One region of the Pseudoduganella sp. HUAS MS19 genome, then DNA from elsewhere that is predicted to be linked to it. Evidence: predicted binding sites of a transcription regulator. Region 1 holds the regulator's gene; the other holds the start of a gene.
The links. The regulator FNR, encoded in region 1, switches genes on or off when oxygen is low (the NO sensors DNR and NnrR bind a similar motif). The targets are predictions, from matches to a motif close to TTGATNNNNATCAA.

Region 1 (11,760 bases):
CCATGTCCGTGACAACGGCCCCGGCATCGCCGAGCGGCATTTTGAACGGATTTTCCAGTTGTTCCAGACGCTGGCCCCGCGCGACCGCGTTGAAAGCACCGGCGTCGGCCTGGCGCTGGTGAAAAAGATCGTAGAGATGTACCAGGGCAGGGTGTGGCTGGAGTCCGAGCTGGGCAAGGGCACCACCTTCTATTTCACCTTGCCAAAGAAAAGAAAGAGCAAAGCATGAACAATACGAGCAAGCCCATCCTGCTGGTGGAAGACGACCAGGTCGACGTCATGACCATTTTGCGCGCACTGAAGGAGGTCCACGTCGGCAACCGGGTAGTGGCAATGGAAAATGGCGAGGCCGCGCTGGAGTACCTGCGCGAGCCCGGCAGTGAACAGCCTTGCATCATCCTGCTGGACCTGAACATGCCGATCATGAACGGCATCGAGTTCCTGCAGAACGTCAAGCAGGACCCGCTGCTGCGCCGCATACCGGTCATCGTCCTCACCACATCGGAGGAACAGCAGGACAAGATGCGCAGCTTCGACCTGGGCGTGGCGGGCTACATGACCAAGCCGGTCGACTACCGCCAGTTCGTCGAGGTTGTGCGCTCGATTAACCTGTACTGGACCATCAGCGAGCTGCCATGAGCACGGTAAGGGTCCTTATCGTCGAAGACGATATCGTCGACCGTATCGCCTGCCGCCGTGCTTTCGCGCAGGCGCCGGGCTTCAGCTGTGAACTGCTGGAAGCGGAAAGCGGGCAGGAAGGGCTGGACATCGCCTTGCGCGAAGCGCCCGACTGCATCCTGCTCGACTATCACCTGCCGGACCTGACCGGGCTCGAATTCCTGGCCCGTCTTGCGGCCGACCGGGGCGAGCCGCAGCCGAACATCCCGGTGATGATGCTGACCGGCGCCGACAGCGCCACCGTTGCGGCCGAGGCCATGCGCCGCGGTGCACGCGATTACCTGGTGAAGGACAGCGATGGCCGCTACCTCGATTTCCTGGCCGGAGCCATTGACCGGCTGTTGCGCGAACAGCGCCTGATCGACGAGAAGCAGCAGGCCGAACGTGTGTTGCGCCAGTCGCAGAAGGAACTGCGCGAATTGGCCGCCTACCAGGAAAAACTGAAAGAGCACGAGCGCACCCGGATCGCGCAGGAGATCCATGATGAGCTCGGCGGCCTGCTGACCGGCATCAAGGCCTACATCTCGGTCGCCATCGAGCGCGGTGGTGAGCAAGCGGACCCGCTGCTCAAGGATGCGGCCAAGCTGGCGCAGGATGCGATCGAAACCGTGCGCCGCGTGATCACCGACTTGCGGCCTAGCGTCCTGGATCAGTTGGGCATCTGGCCGGCACTCGAATGGTACGCGGAGCAGGTGGCCCAGCGCAGCGGCCTGCAATGCACCTGCAGTATCGCGCCCGAAGCGCAGGCGCTGGAGCTGGATGCCGAGCGCAGCACGATGTTGTTCCGGGTCGCGCAGGAAGCGCTGACCAATGTGGTGCGCCATGCCGAAGCCAGCGAGGCGCGCGTGATCGTGGACACCGACGGCGCGAACGTGGTGCTGCGCGTGGAAGACAACGGCAAGGGCATCGAAAGCGCCGGGCTGTCGGACCGCGAATCCTGGGGCCTGTTCGGCATGCATGAACGAACGCGCCGCTTCGCCGGCGAATTGACTATCAGCGGCAAGGCCGGGCAGGGCACCACCTTGCAGCTGCGCCTGCCTTTGGAGGACAAGAATGGGTGACAAGATCACCGTTTTGCTGGTCGACGACCATGCGATTGCGCGCAACGGCGTGCGCCTGATGCTGGGCACTGCGGCCGACATCAGCGTGGAGGGCGAGGCGGGGACTGCGGTGGAAGCCATGCAACGCGTGGGGGAACGCAGTTTCGACGTGGCGCTGGTCGACATCAAGATGCCGGGCAAGAACGGGCTGGACCTGCTCAAGACCCTGCGCAGCGAATGCCCGCGCATGGCGGTGCTGGTGCTGAGCACCTATTCGGAAGAGATTTATGCGGTGCGGGCGCTGAAATCCGGGGCCTCGGGCTACCTGACCAAGGATGCACCGACTTCGACACTGATCGAGGCGGTGCGCAAGGCCGCCTCGGGCGGCAAGCATGTCAGCCCGGCCTTGCTTGAAAAGTTGGCAACACTGGTTGGTGGCGGCCCCAGCGGCGACCACGAAGAGCTGTCCAACCGCGAGCTGGAAGTATTCAAACTGATCGCCCAGGGCGAGTCGTTGGTGCGGATAGGGGAAAAACTGCACCTCAGTCCTAACACCGTGACAACCTATCGCAGCCGCATCCTCGAGAAGATGGGCATGTCCAGCAATGCCGAGCTGACCCGCTACGCCCTCGAGCATGGCCTGATCTGAATCGCTGTAGGGGAACCACTACAGCAACTACACAGGATGCTTGATACCGGGAAATGATGCCGGGCGCGATACTGCTTCCATCGAAAACAAGGAGCAGCTAAATGAGCCCGGTCATCCCAATCACCCCTGCAAACGCCGCCAAATCCTGCGCACCTGTCGCAGCAAAATGCTCGCTGTGCAGTTTCAACCGCCTTTGCTTGCCTCAGGGCCTGGCCGATGACGATGTGGCCCGCCTTGACCAGATCATCTCGCGCCGCCGCCGCGTGAACCGCGACGAGCCGCTGTACAAGACCGGCGACAGCTTCCACAGCCTGTATGCCGTGCGCTTCGGCCACTTCAAGACCGTGCAGGTAAACCAGCGCGGCGAACAGACGATCGGCGGCTTCCACATGGCCGGCGACCTGCTGGGGATGGAAGCCATCGGCAATGGCCAGCACTCCTGCAATGCCGTGGCACTGGAAGACAGCGAAGTCTGTGAGATCCCTTTCAACCGGCTGCAAGAGCTGGTGATGCAGATCCCCGGCCTGCTGCAGCAGTTCCACCGCACCATGAGCCGCGAGATCCAGCGCGAGCAGTCGGTGATGCTGTTCCTGAGCCATATGCGCGCCGAGCAGCGCCTGGCAATGTTCCTGCTGAACCTGGCCGGCCGCTACGCCCAGCGCGGCTACTCGTCGACCAGCTTCCAGCTGCGCATGTCGCGTGAAGACATCGGCGGCTACCTCGGCCTGACCGTGGAAAGCGTGAGCCGCCAGTTGGCCCGGCTGCGCCAGGACGGCTCGATCGTCCTGCAAAACCGCGACTTGCGCATCACCGACCGCTCCAAACTCGAGGCCATGTCTTCAGGCGGCATGGCGCAGGAGCTCGCGGTGGCTTAAGCCACGCACCGTTTTTCTCACCTGTAGGGGGTGTATGGGGCAGCTCTCGCTGCCCCTTTTTTCTTGTTTATTGCGCGAAGACTTCTTTGGCGGCCAGCAGCCCGTTAAGGGCGGCGGGGAAGCCGGCATAGACTGCCATTTGCATGATGGTCTCCACAATCTCGTCCCGGCTTACGCCGACGTTGAGGGCGGCGTGGATGTGCACTTTGAGCTGAGGTGTGGCGTTGCCCATGGCGGTCAGGGCCGCCACCACGGCGATCTCGCGCGATCTCAGATCCAGGCCGGGGCGCGAATAGATGTCCCCAAAGGGGAATTCGATCAGGTAGCGGGCAAAGTCCGGGGCGATATCTTCCAGGCTCTGCACGACACGCTCGCCGGCCTGGCCGTCGACTTCACGCAGTTTTGCGAGCCCGCGTTCGTAGCGGTTTTCCATGTTCATCAGCGTTTCCTCCATCGGTGGTGGTTGGATTCGACGCCAGGGACTGCTCCAGCGAGCGGTAATACGCGATCTTGGCCTGCAGCGATGCAGCGGATTGCCGCATCGCCTCGATTTCGGCAAGAACGTCCTGCATGTGCTCCTCCAGCAGCCGGCGCCGTGCCGGCACCGTCGAGTCCCCGGCGCCGCGAAGCTTGGCGAACGATTGCATTTTGCCGATTGGCATATGGGTCGTTCGCAAGCGCAGCAGGAATTCGATCCAGGCAAGGTCCGATGCCAGGTAGCGCCGCTGGCCACCCGCCGCCCGATTGACCGGGGCTATCAGCCCGATTCGCTCGTAGTAGCGGAGGGTATGTGCCGTGAGGCCGGTGCGCTTGGATACTTCGTCTATGCTCAGGTGCGATTCCATGGGGGGATCGTAAAAGTTTGAGTGCACTCGAAGTCAAGCACTTTATTACGCCAGCTTCGATGCCGCAACTGCCAGCGCGAGATCCATGGTGTTGATGTGGGCCGCAAGCCAGTCCGGCAAGGTGCGGATGATGCCGCGTGCGGTGGCTTCCTCGTTGTCCTTCAGCAGGCGCAGGACGCGCGCAACCTTCTCGAGCAAGTTGCCGTGGGCGGCGCGGTGTGCCTGGGCGGCGGGATAGGCGATACGCTCCATCAGCCGGTTTTCCTCGCGCAGGTGCTCGAGGATTTCGGCGGCCAGGTCGCGGCAGGCCGTGTCGAAGGCGGGGCGCGGCAGGGCAGCCATCGCCTCCAGCATGTCGAAAACGATGCGGTGCGACTGGTCGAGAACAGGGATGCCGAGCGCGAGGTCGGGGCCGAAGACAATGGAATCCATGCGGTGCTCCAATAGTGTCGAACCGCAATTGTGCCGCCCGGAAACAGGACGGCACATGATCCATGTCAATTTTTACAGGAAGCGGTCCAGGATCTTCTTGCTGTGCTTATCCAGCGCAAACTGGTCGCGGATCAGGAAGTGGATGCCGTGGCTGTCGGACACCAGCAGCGACACGCTGCCGATGCGCCTGATGTCTTCCTCGCCGCGCAGCACGAAGCTGGTTGCGCCGCGGTCGGTGTCGACGGTCCAGGTGGAAGGGCAGGCATAGCTGCCCACCTCCACGATGCGCTGAATCACCGGCATGAACTCGCGCCCTGCCAGTTCTTCGCGCACGATGTCGGCCATCTGCGGCGACAGGTCGGAAATGCGGTCCAGCCAGGCCACTTCCTTGCCGTCGGTGTTGACCAGCGACAGTCCTTCTTCCGGGGCCTGGATGGGAAACGCGCGTACCGGCGATACGCCTTCATGCAGGACGCCGTTGGCGTCGATCAGGTTCAGCTTGCCGAAACTGTCGCGGCTCAAGGAAAAGTTAATCATCTTCACGGCTCTTTGCTTTGTCATCCATGTCGGTATCGACGTTTCGTGCCTGCGCCTGGTAGAGGCGGTAGTAGGCGCCTTCCCTGGCCATCAGTTCTTCGTGCGGGCCTTCTTCGACCACCTTGCCGCGGTCCATCACCACCAGGCGATTGGCCCGCTGCAGCGTGGACAGGCGGTGCGCAATGGCGATGGTGGTGCGGCCGGCCACCAGGTTGTCCAGCGCCTTCTGGATTTCCTTTTCGGTTTCCGAATCGACCGATGCAGTCGCTTCGTCCAGGATCAGGATGCGCGGGTCGATCAGCAGTGCGCGTGCGATCGAAATACGCTGGCGCTCACCGCCCGACAGGCCCTGGCCGCGCTCGCCCACCATCGAGTCGTAGCCTTGCGGCAGGCGCAGGATGAAGTCGTGGGCGTGCGCTGCGCGGGCAGCCTTCATGATCTCTTCGCGGGTCGCTTCCGGCTTGCCGTAGGCGATATTCTCGGCGATGGTACCGAAGAAGAGGAAAGGCTCCTGCAGCACCAGGCCGATGTTGCGGCGGTAATCCGACACCGCGTAATTGCGGATATCCACCCCATCCAGCAGGATCGCGCCTTCGGCCACGTCGTAGAAGCGGCAGATCAGGTTGACCAGGGTCGATTTGCCGGACCCGGAATGACCGACCAGGCCAATCATTTCGCCGGCCTTGATCTCCAGGTTGACGCCGCGGTTGACTGCGCGGTTACCGTAGCGGAAGCCGACTTCGCGCAGGGTGATGTCGCCCTTGATCTTCTCGACCTTCACCGGCTGCGCCGGGTCCGGCACGCTTGAAACGTGGTCCAGGATGTCGAAGATGCGCTTGGCGGCGGAAGCGGATTTCTGCGTCACCGACACGATGCGGCTCATGGAGTCCAGCTTGCCATAGAAGCGGTTGGCGTACAGGACGAAGGAACTCAGCACGCCAACGGTGATGTTGTGCTTCGAGATCATCCAGATGCCGAACACATAGATCACCAGGATGCCCAGTTCGGTCAGGAAGGACACGGTCGGCGAGAACAGCGACCACACTTTGTTCAGTTTGTCGTTGACGGCCAGGTTATGCTTGTTGGCAGTACGGAAGCGGGTCGCTTCGCGGGTCTCCTGCGCAAAGGCTTTCACCACGCGGATGCCGGGAATGGTATCGGCCAGCACGTTGGTCACTTCGCCCCACACGCGGTCGATCTTTTCGAAGCCGGTGCGCAGCCGGTCGCGCACCAGGTGGATCATCCAGGCGATGAACGGCAGCGGCAGCAGCGTGGCGATGGCCAGCCAGGGATCGATGGTAAACAGGATCACGCCGGTCATGACGATCATCAGGACATCGGAGGCGAAATCGAGCAGGTGCAGGGACAGGAAGACGCAGATGCGGTCCGATTCGGAGCCGATGCGCGACATCAGGTCGCCGGTGCGCTTGCCGCCGAAGTATTCGAGCGACATGCGTAGCAGGTGCTCATACGTCGTGGTGCGCAGGTCGGCGCCGATGCGTTCGGACACCAGTGCCAGCACATAGGTCTTGGCCCAGCCAAAGATCCAGGCCAGCACGGCGGCGCCGGTGAGGGCTGCCATGTACTGGACTACCAGCATGTGTTCGACGGGCTTGCCGTTCTGGTACGGGATCAGCACATTGTCCGTCAGCGGCATGATGATGTACGGCGGGATCAGGTGCGCGCCGGTGGAGAGCAGCATCATTGCAAAGCCGAGCGCCAGCTGCCATTGGTATGGCTTGGCAAAGCGCCACAGGCGGAACAGGGTCCAGGTGGAGGGCGGCGTGTGGACGACCTTGGTGCACACCGGGCATTCCTCCTGGTCCGCTTCCAGCGGCGCCTTGCAGGTGGGGCAGGAGTTCTGTTCGACCTGCTGCAGCGGCTTGCCATGGATGTGCGCTTCCAGCAGGCGCGGGAAGTTTTCGGACAGGCGGATCGCCAGCAGGTTCTGGCCCAGCGTGAAGCGCCATGCGGCAAGGCGCTGCGTGTCATCCACCAGCTCAAGGTGGCCCACGCCGGCGTGGTCGTGCAGTTTTAGCGACATGCCGGCACGATAAGTCCAATCGCGCCATACCGTTTCACCGGGTGCACGTGCCATAATGCGGCGCTCCGTGAGGAGCACCAGGCCTTTGTGGAAGTGAAGCTTGGAGTCCAGGTCAACCTCCAGCGCGCCAAGTACGTTTTCTTCGGGGGCAAGCGCTGGCAACTCTGTGCGCCACCTGTCGGGAAGTTCTGTCAGGCTGAGCTCAGAGGAAAGTTGGTTTGTTATCATTGTGGATCAGACTCCGGCACTCTTTGCCAAGTGGCAAGAATTGCGAAACAGTGGGAAAATAGAAGGACGGGCGGAGTATACCGCAAGAGGTACAAGAGCTAAAACATGACAAAAAAGAAAGACATTGAGTTTCTCCGTGTAACACACCTGCGCGGACCGAACATCTGGACCTATCGCCCGGTGATCGAGGCCTGGCTGGATATCGGCGAGCTTGAAAACTACCCCTCGAACAAACTCCCCGGTCTTTATGAACGCCTGATCGCCTTGCTGCCTGGCCTGGTCGAGCATCGTTGCGGCGTCGGTGAGCGTGGCGGCTTCCTCGAGCGCCTGCGCGATGGCACCTACGCCGGCCACATCCTGGAACACGTGGTGCTGGAGCTGCAAAACCTGGCCGGCATGCGTACCGGTTTCGGCAAGACCCGCCAGACTGCCGAAGGCAGCGGTATTTATAAGATGGCGTTCCGCACCCGCCAGGAACAGGTTGGCCGCGCCGCACTGGCCGCCGGCAAAGAACTGCTGATGGCTGCTGTCGAAGACAGGCCATACGACCTGGCCGCCACCGTTGAAAAGCTGAACTCGATGGTCGAATCGCTGTGCCTCGGTCCATCGACCGGCTCCATCGTGGACGCGGCGACCGACCGCAAGATCCCGCACATCCGCCTGACCGACGGCAACCTGGTGCAATTGGGCCACGGCGCCCGCCAGCGCCGCATCTGGACCGCGGAGACCGACAACACCTCCGCCATCGCGGAAGGCATCGCTTCCGACAAGGACATGACCAAGGACTTGCTGAAGTCCGTCGGTGTGCCGGTGCCGGAAGGTACCCTGGTCAAGAGCGCCGACGAAGCGTGGGAAGAGGCGCAGGACATCGGCTTGCCGGTGGCCGTCAAGCCGTACGACGGCAACCATGGCCGCGGCGTGTCGCTGAACCTGATGACCGAAGCCGACGTGCGCGCTGCCTACGATATCGCCGTGGTGCGCGGCGGCAGCAAGAGCGTGATTGTCGAGAAATTCATCGTCGGTAATGAACACCGGCTCCTGGTGGTCGGCCGCCGCATGGTTGCAGCTTCCATGGGCGAATCGCTGTGGGTGACCGGCGACGGCAAGTCCTCGGTGCAGGAGCTGGTCGACAGCCAGATCAACACCGATCCGCGCCGCGGCACCACCGAAGAATTCCCGCTGAATATCGTCGAACCGAAAAAGTCGGAAGAAGTGCAGCTGGACCTGAAACGCCAGGGCCTGACTCCGGACTCGGTGGTCGAAGCCGGCCGCAAGGTACTGATCCAGGTGAACGGCAATGTCGCCAACGACGTGACCGACCTGGTGCACCCGGCCGTCGCCGAGATGGCGGCGCTGGCTGCGCGCACCATCGGCCTCGACATCGCCGGCATCGACCTGGTGGCCGCCGACATCTCCAGGCCGCTGGAAGAGCAGGGCGGCGCGATCATCGAAGTGAACGCGAGCCCGGGCCTGCTGGCCCACCTGAAGCCGGCCGCCGGCGGCGTGGCGCGCCCGGTGGGCCACGCCATCTGCGACCAATTGTTTGCTGAAGGCGAGGACGGCCGCATCCCGATCGTGGGCGTGGCAGGCAGCCGCCAGAACGCCCTGATTGCCCGCCTGATCGGCTGGCTGCTGCAAATGAGCGGGCGCTACGTCGGTACCGCGACCGACCAGGGCGTGTTCCTGAACGGCCGCAATGTGGCGCGCGGCCCGCTGACCGAGTGGGAGTCGGGCGAGCGCCTGCTGCTGAACAAGAATGTGGAAGCGGCGGTCTTCGCCAATTCCGGCCGCATGATCCTGAGCGAAGGCTTCTCTTACGACAAGTGCATGGTGGGCGTGGTGACCGACGCCGCCGGTCACGAGGAGCTCGGCGAGTTCTACATCAACACTCCCGAACAGATGTATGGCGTGCTGCGCACCCAGGTTGATGTGGTGCTGCCGGAGGGCGCTGCCGTGCTGAACGCTTCCGACGCGCAAGTGGTCGAAATGGCCGAACTGTGCGATGGCGACGTGATCTTCTACGGCACCGACGAACATGTGCCGGCCATCGATTCGCACCGCCAGGATGGCGGCCGCGCCGTATTCCTGCGCGATGGCGGTTTCGTCATGGCGGCCGGCCGCGACGAGCTGGCAGTGCTGCCGCCGTCCTGCCTGCCGGCGAGCGGGGAAGACCGCAAGGAAGCAGTATTGGCCGCGATTGGCGCCGGCTGGGCCATGGGCCTGTCGCCGGACCTGATCGGTGCCGCGCTGCGCACCTTCGAGTGGAATACCAAGAAAAACTAAGGATTACCAGGAATGGAAGTTATTCGCCTCCGCGCACTGCGCGGCCCTAATCTGTGGAGCCACCATACGGCTGTTGAAGCCATCGTGTCCTGCACGCCGGAAGAACGCTCCGTCGACAAGATCCCTGGTTTCGAAGTGCGCCTGCGCACCCGCTTCCCGCGCCTGGCGCAGTTGCAGCCCGACGGCCACGCCGACACCATCCCGATGGCGCACGTGCTGGAACTGGCGGCACTGGGCCTGCAGGCTGAAGCCGGCTGCCCTGTGACCTTCAGCCGTACCACGCAGACGCTGGAAGACGGCATCTACCAGATGGTGGTCGAATACACCGAAGAAGCGGTGGGCCGCCTGGCCGTGGAATGGGCCGAGAAGCTGATCAAGGCCGCTGTCGACGATACGCCGTTCGACCTCGCCGGCGCGCTGCACGAGCTGCGCGAACTGGACGAAGATGTGCGCCTGGGCCCGTCGACCGGCTCGATCGTGTACGCCGCGGTCGCGCGCAAGATTCCATTCCGCCGCATGACCGAAGGCTCGATGGTGAGTTTCGGCTGGGGCTCCAAGCAGCGCCGTATCCAGGCCGCTGAAATGGACACCACCAGCGCGATTGCCGAAACCATCGCGCAGGACAAGGAACTGACCAAGAAGCTGCTGGACGCCGCCGGCGTGCCGGTGCCGACCGGCCGCACCGCCGAGAACGCGGAAGATGCCTGGAAGGCAGCACTGGAAATCGGCCTGCCGGTCGTGGTCAAGCCGAAGGACGGCAATCAGGGCAAGGGCGTCACCGTCAACATCACTACCCGCGAGCAGACCATTGCCGCGTACAACGCCGCCAAGGAATTTCGCGACGACATCATGGTCGAGCGCTTCCTGGCCGGCCACGACTTCCGCCTGCTGGTGATCGGCAACAAGCTGGTCGCTGCCGCGCGCCGCGATCCGCCGCATGTGGTGGGCGACGGCGTGCACTCCGTGCGCGAACTGGTGGAAATCGTCAACTCCGACCCGCGCCGCGGCACCGGTCACGGCACCGCACTGACCAAGATCCGTTTCGACGATATCGCCCTGGCGCGCCTGGCGCTGCAAGGCCTGGCGGCCGATTCGGTGCCGCCGATCGGGCAGCGTGTCGTTCTGCGTAACAATGCGAACCTGTCGACAGGCGGTTCCGCCACCGACGTGACCGATGACGTGCACCCGGAAGTGGCGGCGCGCGCGGTGGAAGCGGCGCAGATGATCGGCCTCGATATCTGCGGCGTGGATGTGGTGTGCGATTCCGTTTTGCGTCCAATCGAAGAACAGAATGGCGGCGTGGTCGAAGTCAATGCTGCGCCTGGCCTGCGCATGCACCTGTCGCCGTCCTACGGCAAGGGCCGCCCGATCGGCGAAGCGATCATCAGCGCCATGTTCCCTGAAGGCGACGATGGCCGCATTCCTGTCATCGCGGTGACCGGCACCAATGGCAAGACCACCACCGTGCGCCTGACCGCGCACCTGATCGCAGCCTCCGGCTTGCGCGTAGGCATGACCAACACCGACGGCGTGTACGTGAACGGCCGCCAGATCGATTCCGGTGACTGCTCCGGCCCGCGTTCGGCGCGCAACGTGCTGCAGCACCCGGATGTGGACGCTGCCGTATTCGAAACCGCCCGTGGCGGCATCCTGCGCGAAGGCCTGGCTTACGACCGCTGCAAAGTGGCCGTGGTGACCAATATCGGCGCCGGCGACCACCTGGGCCTGAACTACATCACCACCGTGGAAGACCTGGCGGTGCTCAAGCGCGTCATCGTGATGAACGTCGACGAGCATGGCTATGCCGTGCTGAATGCGACCGACCCGATCGTCGCCGCCATGGCGGCCAAGTGCAAGGGCAAGGTGATCTTCTTTGGCGCGGACCGCTACCATCCGGTGGTGGCGACCCACCTGGCGCAGGGCAAGCGTACCGTGTATATCGATAACGGCCAGCTGGTGGCGGTGGAAGGCAAGAACGAGCAGCGCATCCCGCTGGCCGACGTGCCGATCACCTTCAACGGCACCATCGGCTTCCAGGTGGAGAACACCATGGCGGCGGTGGCTGCGGCATGGGCAGCGGGCATCGACTGGGATTCGATCCGCCGCGGCTTGCTGAGCTTTACCACCGACAGCCACAATGCGCCGGGCC
Region 2 (11,760 bases), 610 kb from region 1:
CAAGCTTCAACCATGAGGCGATGCGCGAGGTGGCCGGTATCGCGGTGCGCATGCTGGACCTGGCGCTGGATGCGACCCAGTGGCCGTTGCCGCAGCAAGCCGACGAGGGAGCTGCCAAACGCCGCATTGGCCTGGGTTTCCTCGGGCTGGGCAGCGCGCTGGTGATGCTGGGCTTGCGCTATGACTCCGAAGGTGGCCGTGCGATGGCGGCTGGCATTGCGGAGGCTTTGCGAGATGCGGCCTATGCCGCCTCGGTGGCGCTGGCGCAGGAGAAGGGGGCTTTCCCGTTCTTTGACAGGGATAAGTACTTGGAAGGGGCTTTCGTGCGCCGTTTGCCGGCGTCCTTGCGCGAGGCAATTGCAAAGCATGGCATCCGCAATTCGCACCTGCTGTCGATTGCGCCGACCGGCACGATCACGCTGGCGTTTGCGGACAACGCTTCCAACGGCATTGAGCCGGCGTTCTCGTGGGTCTACCAGCGGCGCAAGCGCATGCCGGATGGCTCGTCGCGGTCCTATGAGGTGGCGGACCATGCATGGCGCTTGTACCGCCATATGGGCTTTGACATGGGGCAGTTGCCGCCGCAGTTCGTTACGGCGCTGGATATGGCGGCGCTGGACCACGTGAGCATGATGGAGGCGGTGCAGCCTTTCGTCGATACGGCGATTTCGAAGACGGTGAATGTGCCGGAGGATTATCCATACGACGATTTCAAGGAACTGTACACCGATGCGTGGGTGGCGGGGCTGAAAGGACTGGCGACCTTCCGTCCGAATACGGTGACCGGCAGCGTGCTGAGCGTGGTGCCGGAGCCGGCGGCTGCTTCCACTTCTGCCGCGCCGGTGCTGCGTGATGATGATCCGCTGCGCAAGCGCTTCGATGGGCGTCCGTTAGGCGAGCTGGAGTCGGTGACGTCCAAGGTCGAATACTGGACGCAGGAAGGCAAGAAGTCGGCTTACCTGACCGTGAGCTTCATCACTGTCGACGGCATGCTGGATGGGGCGCCGGTGCGCATTGAGCGGCCGTTTGAGTTCTTCATGCCGGCTAACCAGCGCAGCGATGGTCAGCAGTGGATCACCTCGTCCATGCGCTTGCTGTCGATGGCGGCGCGCGCCGGCAGTTCGATCGCCAAGGCGCTGGCCGACATGCGTGAGGTGGCGTGGGAGAAGGGGCCGGTGCGCTGTGGCCTGCTGACGCGCGAGGATGGGGTGCAGGTGCCGGTCTTTCACGATTCCGAGGTGGCGGCGATTGCGTTTACCTTGCAGCGGATCTTGATACGGCGGGGGTTTCTGGATGCGTATGGGAATCAGGTGCCGGTGCCGCAGCTGGCGCTGCGGTGTGCTTCGACCGGACATGTGGCGCCGGAGACGATGACGGCGGCAGGGGCGGCGCCAACGCAGTCGGCGGGGAAGTGTCCGGAGTGTGGGGCGCGCGCACTGCGCAAAGTCGACGGCTGCACCCGATGCGTCGAATGCCACTATATGGGGGGCTGTGGTTAAAACCGGTAAGCCAGGACCAGCCCCTGTCTGCGATCGCCCCCGTCTGAGAAACCGTTGGGGGTCTGACCCTGTGGGTCAGACCCCGGTTTACCGGTTTTGCTTAAGGTGCGTCAAGGACATCCCCCCAGCCCCTCCATAAACTTCCTCCCACACTAACCCCGAGGAGGACTTACAAATGCATCATTCTTTCCAACTTGCTTCCGTCCTGGACGCCGCCCATGTCACCCGCGTGCTTGACCTGCTGCGCACCGTACCGGGCATCCGCGGCGTACACGCTCCAGCCGGCGCTGCCCACGTTGAAGTCGCCTTCGATGATTCCCTGACCAGCGTCCAGCACCTTGGCAAGCTGCTGGAAGAACACGGTTACCCGCCTGTGGCGCCGCAACAGCGCAGCCACACCTGCTGCGGCGGTTGCGGCGGCCATTGATCAACACTTGACCTGGATCATGTGAGCTGCCTTCGTGGCGGCTGTATTCTGGCTAAAAACATACATTTGAAACACCACAAAAGGAGCTATCATGCACGCCACTAAGAAGTTATGGACGTGGCTCGCCATTATCTGCCTGTTATCGTTTACGGTACTGGGCTGGGTGGGCCGCGAAATCTACCTGAAAGCGCCCCCAATAGCGCAAGTCGTCGACGAGACCGGCGCAGTCATCTACACCCCTGACCAGGTCAAGCACGGCCAAAGCTCCTGGCTGTCGGCTGGCGGCCAGCAACTGGGTACCGTCTGGGGCCATGGCTCCTACCTGGCGCCGGACTGGTCGGCCGACTGGCTGCACCGCGAGGCCGTGGCGCTGCAAGACCTGTTCGCGCGCAAAATCTTCAGCAAGGACTACGCCCAGCTCGAAGCCGGCTCGAAAGCCCACGTGGATGCACTGGTGAAGGCCGAACTGCGCACCAACACCTACAACGCCGACACCAATGAGGTGAAGCTGTCCGCCATCCGCACGGAAGCAGTGCGTATCGTGGCTGCCCACTACACTGGCTTGTTCGGCGATGAGGCGCAATACGCCAAGCTGCGCGAGCAGTACGCCATGACCCCGAACGCGCTGCCTGAAGCGGCCGACCGCGCGGCACTGAGCGGCTTCTTCTTCTGGTCCTCGTGGGCTGCCGCTGCCGACCGTCCGGGCGAAACTGGCCTGAGCTACACCAGCAACTGGCCGCACGAACCGCTGATCGACAATACGCCCAGCGCCGGTGCCGGCATCTGGTCGATTGCTTCGGTCATCCTGATGATCGGCGCCATCGCCGGCATGCTGTTCTACCACGGCATGCACAAGGAAGAAGAGGATCCTGTACCGCCGAAGAACGACCCGCTGTTCAGCCTGAAGGCGACGCCTTCGATGAAGGCCACCAAAAAGTACTTCCTGGTCGTCGTCGGCCTGATCCTGGCGCAAGTCGGCATGGGCGTGATCACCGCGCACTATGCGGTGGAAGGCACCAGCTTCTTTGGCTATCCGCTGGCCGACATCCTGCCGTTCACCGTCAGCCGCACCATCCACACCCAGTTCGCGGTGCTGTGGATTGCAACCGCTTGGCTGGCAACCGGCCTGTATATCGCTCCGGCCATCTCCGGGGTGGAACCGAAATTCCAGAAGCTGGGCACCGACGTGCTGTTCTACGCGCTGCTGTTCATCGTTGTCGGCTCGACCGCCACCGGCTGGCTGGGCGTGCTGCAACACAAGGGCACCGACTTCGCTTTCTGGCTGGGTAACCAGGGCCTGGAGTTCACTTCCATGGGCCGTATCTGGCAGATCCTGCTGTTCGTCGGCCTGCTGTTCTGGGCCTTCCTGCTGGGCCGTGGCCTGTGGCCGGCGCTGAAGAAGCCATCGGAAAGCCGCGGCATTATCGCCATGGTGTTCCTGGCAGCACTGTGCATTGGCGGTTTCTACGCAACCTCCCTGACCTGGGGCAAGTCGACCCACTACTCGATGGTCGAGTACTGGCGCTGGTGGCTGGTCCACCTGTGGGTGGAAGGCTTCTTCGAAGTGTTCGCAACCGCTGTCATCGCGCTGCTGTTCACCCGCCTGGGCCTGATCCGCGCTGCTTCGGCCAATAGCGCCATCATCCTGGAAACCATCGTCTTCCTGTTCGGTGGCATCCTGGGCACCTTGCACCATCTGTACTTCACCGGCACCCCGACTTCGGTGATCGCCATCGGCGCCATGTTCTCGGCGCTGGAAGTGGTTCCGCTGTCGCTGATCGGCATCGAAGCCTACCGCAACTACAAGCGTTCGCAATCGGCCCCATGGCTGGTTTCCTACAAATGGGCCATCCTGTGCTTCATCGCTGTCGGCTTCTGGAATACCGTGGGCGCTGGCCTGCTGGGCTTCTCGATCAACACCCCGATCGCGCTGTACTACATGCAAGGCCTGAACATGACCGCTGCACACGGCCACGCTGCGCTGTTTGGCGTGTACGGCATGCTCGGTATCGGCCTGATGTTGTTCTGCCTGCGCGGCCTGGTGGACCGCCTTGCATGGTCGGACAAGCTGCTGGCCGGTATGTTCTGGACCATGAATATCGGTCTCGCCATGATGGTGTTCATGTCCCTGGTCCCAGCCGGTATCTACCAGGCAGTGGCTTCGATCACCAAGGGCATGTGGTACGCCCGTTCGCCTGAGGTGGTGCACTCCACCTTCATGGAAACCGCAGTCTGGCTGCGTGTTCCCGGCGATATCGTGTTCGCGGTTGGTTGCCTGCTTCTCGGCCTGTTCGCGCTGCGCCTGATCGGCAAGCGCAAGCAGGAAGAAACCGTGGCAGAAGGCGTGGCGCTGGAGCGCTAGGCAATGCGCCTCACGGGCCACACCGACTACGCCTTGCGCCTGCTGATGTACCTGGGCCGGCAGCAAGGCAGGTTGGTCACCGTGCAGGAGATCGCCAGGGCACACGGCATCTCCGAACATCACCTGCGCAAGGTGGCTCACCGGCTCGGCCAGGCCGGGCTGGTGGCCACCTGGCGCGGACGGGCCGGTGGCCTGCGCCTGGCGCAGCCACCGGCTTCGATTTCGGTGGGCGCAGTGGTGCGCCTGGCCGAAGCCGACTTTACGATTGTTGAATGTTTCAATGCTACGCGCAATACCTGCCAGCTGGCCGGCGCTTGCCGCCTGCAGGAGGGATTGCACAGGGCGACCGAGGCCTACCTCGGTCATCTCGACCGCCAGACGCTGGCGGACCTCATCTGAAGGAACCATCATGAGTGCGCCTGAAATTTTGCTGGAGCTGTGCGGCATGGTGCCGCCCGAACCGATGGAGCGCGTATTGGAAGCGCTCGACCTGCTGCAACCTGGCCAGCATATCCGCATGGTCATCGACCGCGAGCCGGTCCCCCTTTACCGCATCCTCGAGAAGAACGGCTACCGCTACGCCACGTCGATGCGTGAAGACTATATCTACGAAATCCTGATTACCCAAGCTAACTGATGCAACGCAAGCTGGCATTCGAGCATACGCCCGGGCTGGCGCTGCCGCTGCGATTCCTGCTGGCGGCGCCGTGGTTCGGGGCCCTGGCCGGCCTGCTGCTGGTATGGCAGGGCGCCGAGGCAATGAGCACGCGCTGGGCACCGGCCACGCTGGCAGTCACCCACTTGCTGACCCTGGGCTTCCTTGGCATGGCCATGGCAGGTTCGCTGCTGCAGATGGTGCCGGTAGTAGCCGGCGTCGAGCTGCGTTGGGCGCGCCGGCTGGGACCCGTTATCTGGGGCGCCTTGGCTGGCGGCGCACTGCTGCTGGCGGCAGGCTTCCTGCACGGTTTGCCGTGGTGCCTGCGCGCGGCCGGCATCCTGCTGGCGGGTGCCTTCATCCTCCTTGTTGCTGTGCTGGCGCGCGCGCTGGCGCAGCGCTCGGCACCGAATGCATTGCCCGTCGTGGCTGGTATGCGCCAGGCCGTGCTGGCCCTGGCCTGCGCAGTCACGATCGGTGTGGCGCTGGCTGCGTTCCTGGTGGGCGCGGTGCGCCTGCGTGTGATGGAATGGACCAATGTGCATGCCGCCTGGGCCCTGGTGGGCTGGGTGGGCGTGCTGGTCGTCTCGGTGGTATTCCAGGTGGTGCCGATGTTCCAGTCCACCCAGCTGTTCCCGCGCCAGCTGGCTTTCACGCTGCCGCCGCTTTGCCTTGCCGGGCTTGCGCTGTGGACTGTTGGCTACCTGCTCAACCAGCCGTGGCAATGGATCGGGGCGGGCCTGGTGAGCGTTTGCCTGGCGCTGTTCGCGGTCTACACCCTGGTGCTGCTGCTCCGCCGCAAGCGCGCGGCCGATGTATCGACCTGGTACTGGTGGCTGTCGCTTGGTTCGCTGCTGGCCAGTGTCGCCGTATTCCTTTGCCCGCGCGGGTTGGATAAGGCCCTGGTCCTCGGCGTGCTGTTTATCGGGGGCTTTGCCATGTCGGCCGTGAACGGTATGCTGTACAAAATCGTGCCTTTCCTGCTGTGGTATCACGGGCAGCACGCCGGCTGCGATGTGCCTGGCGTGCGCCAGTTGATGCCGGACAGCGAACCGCGTGTGCAGTTCGCCTGGCATGCCGCCAGCGTGGTGATGCTGCTTGCCGCTGCCATCGCACCCGGCTGGCTTGCCCAGCTGGCAGGTGCGGTACTGGCAGTTTCCTGCATGCGCCTGGGTTTCGACCTGGCGCTGGCTGCGATCAGCCTTCGTAGGCTCGCAAACGGGCCGAATCAAGAATCTTGATCTGGCGGCCGTTCACGGCAATCATGCCCTGGTCGGCCAGCTCGTGCAGCACGCGCGAGAAGTACTCCGGCGTCAGGTTCAGGCGCGAGGCCAGCAGCTTCTTGCTGACCGCCAGCGTGATCTCCGAACCATCTCCCGCGTCGTCGTCCTTCAACAGGTAGCCGATAATGCGCTGGCTGCCAGAGCGCAGAGAATAGGCTTCCACGTCTGAAATCAGGCCGTGCAGGCGGCGGCTCATGCCGGCCAGCATGCGGCGTGCAAACTGCGCATTGCGCGCCAGTTCGGCAAATACGGTGTGCTTGGAAATGTGCAGCAGCATGCAGTCGCTGACTGCGTGGGCAGTGACGATGTATGGCTTTTCCATGAACATCAGGGCTTCGCCGAAACTGTGACCTGGACCGATGATCTCGACAATCTTCTCGTTGCCCTGGGCTGAGAGGAAGCTGAGTTTGACCTGGCCGAAGATCACCATGTGGAAGCCGACGCATGGATCGCCGCGCTGGAAGACTGCGCTGCCGCGCGGGATGTGGTGTTCGGTCGTGCCGGCAGCCACCAGCGTCAGCTCCTCCGGCGACAGGTCTGCAAAGAGGGGCAGTCGCTTGAGGAACTCGCGGGGGTCGATTTTGGGGCTTGGCATTTGGTTCTCCTGAAATGGCAAAAGGACCCGCTCGGCGGGTCCTGTCCTGGTTAAGGTAATGTCGGGGCTATTCCTGCTTAGTGGCCCGAATCACCGTCAGGCTTGCTGTTGGTCCGGAAGATCTCCGGATTCTCCTTGCCGGTCACGTGAAGCAAGCCGACCAGGCCTTTCTCCATGCGCGACAACGCGTGGTCGACCAGGATGAAGCGTCCTGGAACTTCGGTCTTGAACTCGACCATCGTTGCGCCGCCGGGAGCCACGGTGGTGGTCTGCACGTTCTGCAGCGGTGGCGAGGTCAGGTCGCCCAGGTTATACACGCGGTCGAACACTTCGCCGATCACGTGGAAGCTGGAAGTTGCGTTAGGACCGCCCACGCCGAAGAAGATGCGGACGGTTTCGCCAACCTTGGCCTCCATGCGGTGGGTCTTGGTCAGCGCATCGTGGGTACCGTTGAACATCAGGTGCTCCGGCTGTTCGGCCAGCAGTTTGTCCAGCGAGAATTCAGCCTCGCCCGGCGTGCCATGCTTCTGCGCGGTGTACAACTCACCCTGCATCACATAGAACTCGCGGTCGACTTTCGGCAGGCCGCCTTCAGGTTCGACCAGGATCATGCCGTACATGCCGTTGGAGATGTGCTGTGCCACCATCGGGGTAGCGCAGTGGTACACGTACAGGCCCGGGTTGATGGCCTTGAAGGTGAAGCTCTTGGTGCTGCCGGGGGCCGCCTGGGTCACTGCAGCGCCGCCGCCCGGACCGGTCACGGCGTGGAAGTCAACCGAGTGGATCATGTGGCTGTCCTTGGCGTTGGACATGTCCACATTCACGGTATCGCCCACACGGACGCGGATGAACGGGCCAGGGATCTTGTTGTTGAAGGTCCAGTACTTGTAGGTGGTGCCGTCCATGAGCTGGCCGAGGATTTCGGTGGTATCGAGCTTCACGTTGACGGTTTGCGGACCGCGCTTGCCGACAGGGATGCCTACCTCCATCGGGCTGCGCGAAACATCCGCGCCCTGCGGAGCGGCTTTGGTTTCACCTTCGCCAACGATGATCTTGCCGATCATGCCGGCTGCCACGTGACCGGGCAAGGTGCAGATGTAGGTGAACTCGCCTTTCTTGTCCGCCTTGAAGACGATGGCGGTCGATGCGCCTTTGTCCTTCAACTGGTTCGATTTAGCCTTGAAGTCGGGCACGGAAATATCGTGGGTAGCGCCGTCGCCATTGACCAGGTTGATCTGCACTACGGCGCCAACAGGCACGCGCAGCGTCGGATTAACCTTGCCCTTGGATTCGCCGGTGTCACTGATGAAGACCAGCTTCCCGTCTGCGATATCGGTGCGCAGCGTGTAGGTCACATCGGGACGATATTTGACGGCAGTACTGCCATTGCCGCCATGCTGGCCATGTTGTGCATAAGCTGGCGCCAGTGTTGCGGCGCCGATCACCAGTGCTGCAATGGCTTTGGACATCAAGGTCGGTTTCATTTTCTTCTCACAGGTTTGTCCGGCACGGGATTGCGCCGTTTGACAAACAAATCTTATGTTTTACATGCATGTTATTGAATTGACGCAGGTCAAAAATTTGGAAAGAACTGCGTATTCTCAATGCAAGTCAGATTTTTTTGACTTAGATCAAGTGAGAAGAAGACCCGGCACAACGCGCCTAAGGCGCGAGCTGCTGCAGGATTGCGTAGGCGGCCTTGATACGCTCTGCATTCGGATAGACGGAGTTTGCCAGCATGACAATGCCGATCTTCCTCTGCGGGACGAAAACGGCATAGGCACCGAATCCGCCCGTGGAACCGGTTTTGTGGAACAGGGTGGCGCCGCCAGTCGAATCGCGCGCCACGAGCCGCTTGGCTGCAACCAGTTCCCGGGTCATGGCCGGATCGCTGCCGCTTTGCAGTTGTTCCAGCGTGCCTGGATACGGGTACTGTTCCCAGCCAAGGCCCTGCAAAAGGGGGCCGGCCTCGAAATAGGGCACGTGGGTTGCCGCCACGGCGCGCCGCATGGACGGCTCCAGGCGGCCCGGATCTATGTTCGCTTGTACAAAGCGCAGCAGGTCTGCGCTGCTGGTCTTGACGCCATATGCCTCAGCATCGAACGGTCCTGGATTCACGCGCACCTGTTTTTCCTTGGCATAGCCCCAGGCGTAATGCGACATGGCGCGCTCCGGCACGTTTTCGTAAGTGTCCTTCATTCCCAGGCGAGGGAATATTTGTGCTTCCATCAGCGTCGCAAAGTCTTGCCCCAGTGCGGCGGCGGCGGCGTAGCCGAACAAGCCAATGCTGGGGTTCGAGTAGCGTCGCATGGCACCCGGCGCCGCATCTGGCTTCCATGCGCGGAAGAAGGCCATTTCCTGCCCTTCGCGCACATCGTCGGGGAACTGCAACTTGAGTCCACCAGCGGTGTAGGTGCCGAGATGGAGCAGGGTAGCTTTGTCGATGGCGCTGCCTTTGAGTTGCGGCAGGTAGCGTGAAGGATTCGCGTCCAGCGAGAGCTTGCCCCGCGCTTGCGCCCAGGTGCCCAGCGTAGCGGTCAGGGTCTTGCTCACCGAGCCGATTTCAAACAGCGTATTTTCACTGACCGGTGCATCGGTTTCGCGCGAGGCGACGCCGTAGTTGAAGTAGTAAGGCTTGCCGTCCAGCGTGACGGCGACTGCCATGCCGGGCAACTCGTGCTCCGCCATCAGCGAAGGAATGGCGCCTTCCACCGCAGCCCGTACTTTCAGGCCGCGCAGGAATTCATCGCGCACCTGCATGCCGTTGGCGTCGCCCATCTGGGCGAAGACGACGCGTTGGTCGCCACGTTCGAGCCAGCCGATGTACCAACCCAATTTGCGGCCGCCATCGCTGCCGCTGCCGGTCTTGCCGAACACCTGCCAGCCGCCGACTTGCTCGGGCCATTTGACCAGCGTCTTCGCCATGTCGTAAGCATTGGGCTTGATGCCCAGGTCGCGATTGACGACACGCCGCAGGAACCCGATTTGCTCGTCCGGCGAAATGCGCAGCGAGGAGCCAAGCCAGGATTCGGACAGGCCGTTGTTCTTGCCAGGTTCGCCGCTGACATCCGCGTTGCCGTAGCCGAAGCGCTTGACGTAGTTGGCGAAGCGCTCCTCGCCCATCTGCAGCGTGATTTGCTGGGAATACCAGACGACCGATTCCTTCATCCACGAGCTGGGGTCATGCGATTGTTTCCACACGGGTCGCCAGTCCACATAGCCTTGCTTGAATGGCAGCACAGGTGCATGCTCGTCCCATAGCACGCCCGCGTCATAGCCCATCAGCGCGATAGGCAGCTTGAAGGTGGACATTGGCGGCAGGCGCTTATCGCAGACGCCCTCGTGCACCAGCCACTTGCCGGTGCTTGCATCGGCCATCGCCAGGCAGTGCTCTGCAGAATACGCGAGCAAAGGGAGGCCCAGCCCTGCAAGCAGGGCGAAGATTTTGCGTTTCATTGTTATCCTCGGTTAGAGTTTTGCGAGTTGCGCGGGGAGGTCGCGCAAGAAGGCTTCTTTGGTGCGCGGGCCCGCTGCACCTTCGATCAAGGTTTCGTCCTGTGCCAGGCGAGCGAACACAATGGTGCGTTGGCCATTGGTCGCCCAGCCTACGAACCAGCCGTAGGAACGGGAGTAATCGTCCTTGCCGTCCGGGCCCACCGGGGCGCCGGTACCGGTCTTGCCGAAGACCTGCCAGCCGTTCGGCAAGTCTTTCACCTTCAGCAGGCGCGCGGTCTGTTCGTGCGCGTACTGCGAAACAGGGAGCTCCTTGCGCACCAGGCGGCGCAGGAAGTTCGTTTGCTCGTCCGGCGAAATCTGCATCGAGGAGCCGACCCACGACCATGTGAGGCCGTTGTCCTTGCTCTTGTCGCCGCCGATGTCGCGGTTGCCGTAGCCAAAGCCTTGCACATAGCGCTCGAATCGCTCACGGCCAATGTGCTGCGTAACTTGCTGGGCGTACCAGACGGCCGAATAGCGGATCCACTGGCTCGGGTCCATATCGCGGTGCCATTCCTTGTTCCAGGCTTGATAGCTCTCGCGGTAAGGCAGCACCGGAGCATGCAGGTCTTTCAGGAAGCCGCTGTCGTAGCCCATCAGGCTGACCGCGATATTGAAGGTCGATACCGGTGTGATGCGCGCCGTGCAATCGCCTTCGCGCAGCAGCGCTTTGCCGCTGGCGGCATCGATGAAAGTAGTGCAGTTCAGCGCGGCTACCGATTGCGCGGATGGCGAAACGCTCCACGCCAGGGCGGGCTGCAGGGCGAAATTGCCGCCGACGATGGCGGCCAGCGCGGCGATTGTCACGGCACGCGCCCACATGGCGCGGCGCGCGTTGGCAGGCGTGCGGATCAGCGAGACGCGTTCGGTGAGCGTGTTCGCATCGATGCTGCCAAAGGCCAGCGCACCTTGTGGCGCAAGGTGTTGCAGCTTGAGCTGCGCCACCAGTGCGGCGGCATAGGCCTTGCGTTGCGACGCCGGGCGGCCGCGTAGCACGTCTCGGTCGCAGCCTAGTTCCTGCGCCCAGGTCAGGTTGGCACGCAGCAGCCGCATGAAAGGATTGAACCACAACAGCGTTTGCAGCAGCATGCCGGCGGCCATCCATTGCAGGTCGTGGCGGCGCAGGTGGGTCATTTCGTGTTCGACGATCATTTCGCGCTGCAGCTTGTCGAAGCCGCCCAAATGGCGCGGCAGCAGCAGGCGAGGACGGAACAGGCCAAGCAGCATCGGTGAGATCGGTGCATCCACTTCAATGATGGCGGCGCGCCCAGTGCTTGCAACATTGCCGGTCCGCGCCAGCCGGTCAAGCATGCGCTGCGCGCGCCACAGGCTGGCGGCCGACCAGGCCAGGCCGGCCAGGTATACGCATAGCCACAATTGGGCGCCATGCAGCATCCAGACACGCGTGTTGGAAGAATTGTCCGTCTCGCGCGTCTCTTCGGCA

Region 2: a site for FNR is predicted at 8,443-8,456, ahead of nirK (copper-containing nitrite reductase). Genes of this name have one in related genera too.

The regions. Positions count from the first base shown of each region.
Region 1 is NZ_CM132133.1:3,363,461-3,375,220, forward strand. It holds gene ACWBU6_RS15365 (sensor histidine kinase) at 1-229, shown strand, start outside; gene ACWBU6_RS15370 (response regulator) at 226-639, shown strand; gene ACWBU6_RS15375 (ATP-binding response regulator) at 636-1,739, shown strand; gene ACWBU6_RS15380 (response regulator) at 1,732-2,367, shown strand; gene fnr (fumarate/nitrate reduction transcriptional regulator Fnr) at 2,469-3,242, shown strand; gene ACWBU6_RS15390 (carboxymuconolactone decarboxylase family protein) at 3,310-3,681, opposite strand; gene ACWBU6_RS15395 (MerR family transcriptional regulator) at 3,635-4,087, opposite strand; gene ACWBU6_RS15400 (bacteriohemerythrin) at 4,133-4,519, opposite strand; gene ACWBU6_RS15405 (cyanophycin metabolism-associated DUF1854 family protein) at 4,592-5,056, opposite strand; gene ACWBU6_RS15410 (cyanophycin metabolism-associated ABC transporter) at 5,049-7,328, opposite strand; gene ACWBU6_RS15415 (cyanophycin synthetase) at 7,434-9,611, shown strand; gene cphA (cyanophycin synthetase) at 9,624-11,760, shown strand, end outside.
Region 2 is NZ_CM132133.1:2,749,527-2,761,286, forward strand. It holds gene ACWBU6_RS12710 (adenosylcobalamin-dependent ribonucleoside-diphosphate reductase) at 1-1,499, shown strand, start outside; gene ACWBU6_RS12715 (hypothetical protein) at 1,675-1,926, shown strand; gene ACWBU6_RS12720 (nitric-oxide reductase large subunit) at 2,018-4,288, shown strand; gene ACWBU6_RS12725 (RrF2 family transcriptional regulator) at 4,292-4,687, shown strand; gene ACWBU6_RS12730 (DUF2249 domain-containing protein) at 4,698-4,925, shown strand; gene ACWBU6_RS12735 (permease) at 4,925-6,184, shown strand; gene ACWBU6_RS12740 (Crp/Fnr family transcriptional regulator) at 6,141-6,821, opposite strand; gene nirK (copper-containing nitrite reductase) at 6,899-8,305, opposite strand; gene ampC (class C beta-lactamase) at 8,484-10,277, opposite strand; gene blaOXA (class D beta-lactamase) at 10,290-11,138, opposite strand; partial or broken gene ACWBU6_RS12760 (M56 family metallopeptidase) at 11,178-11,760, opposite strand, start outside.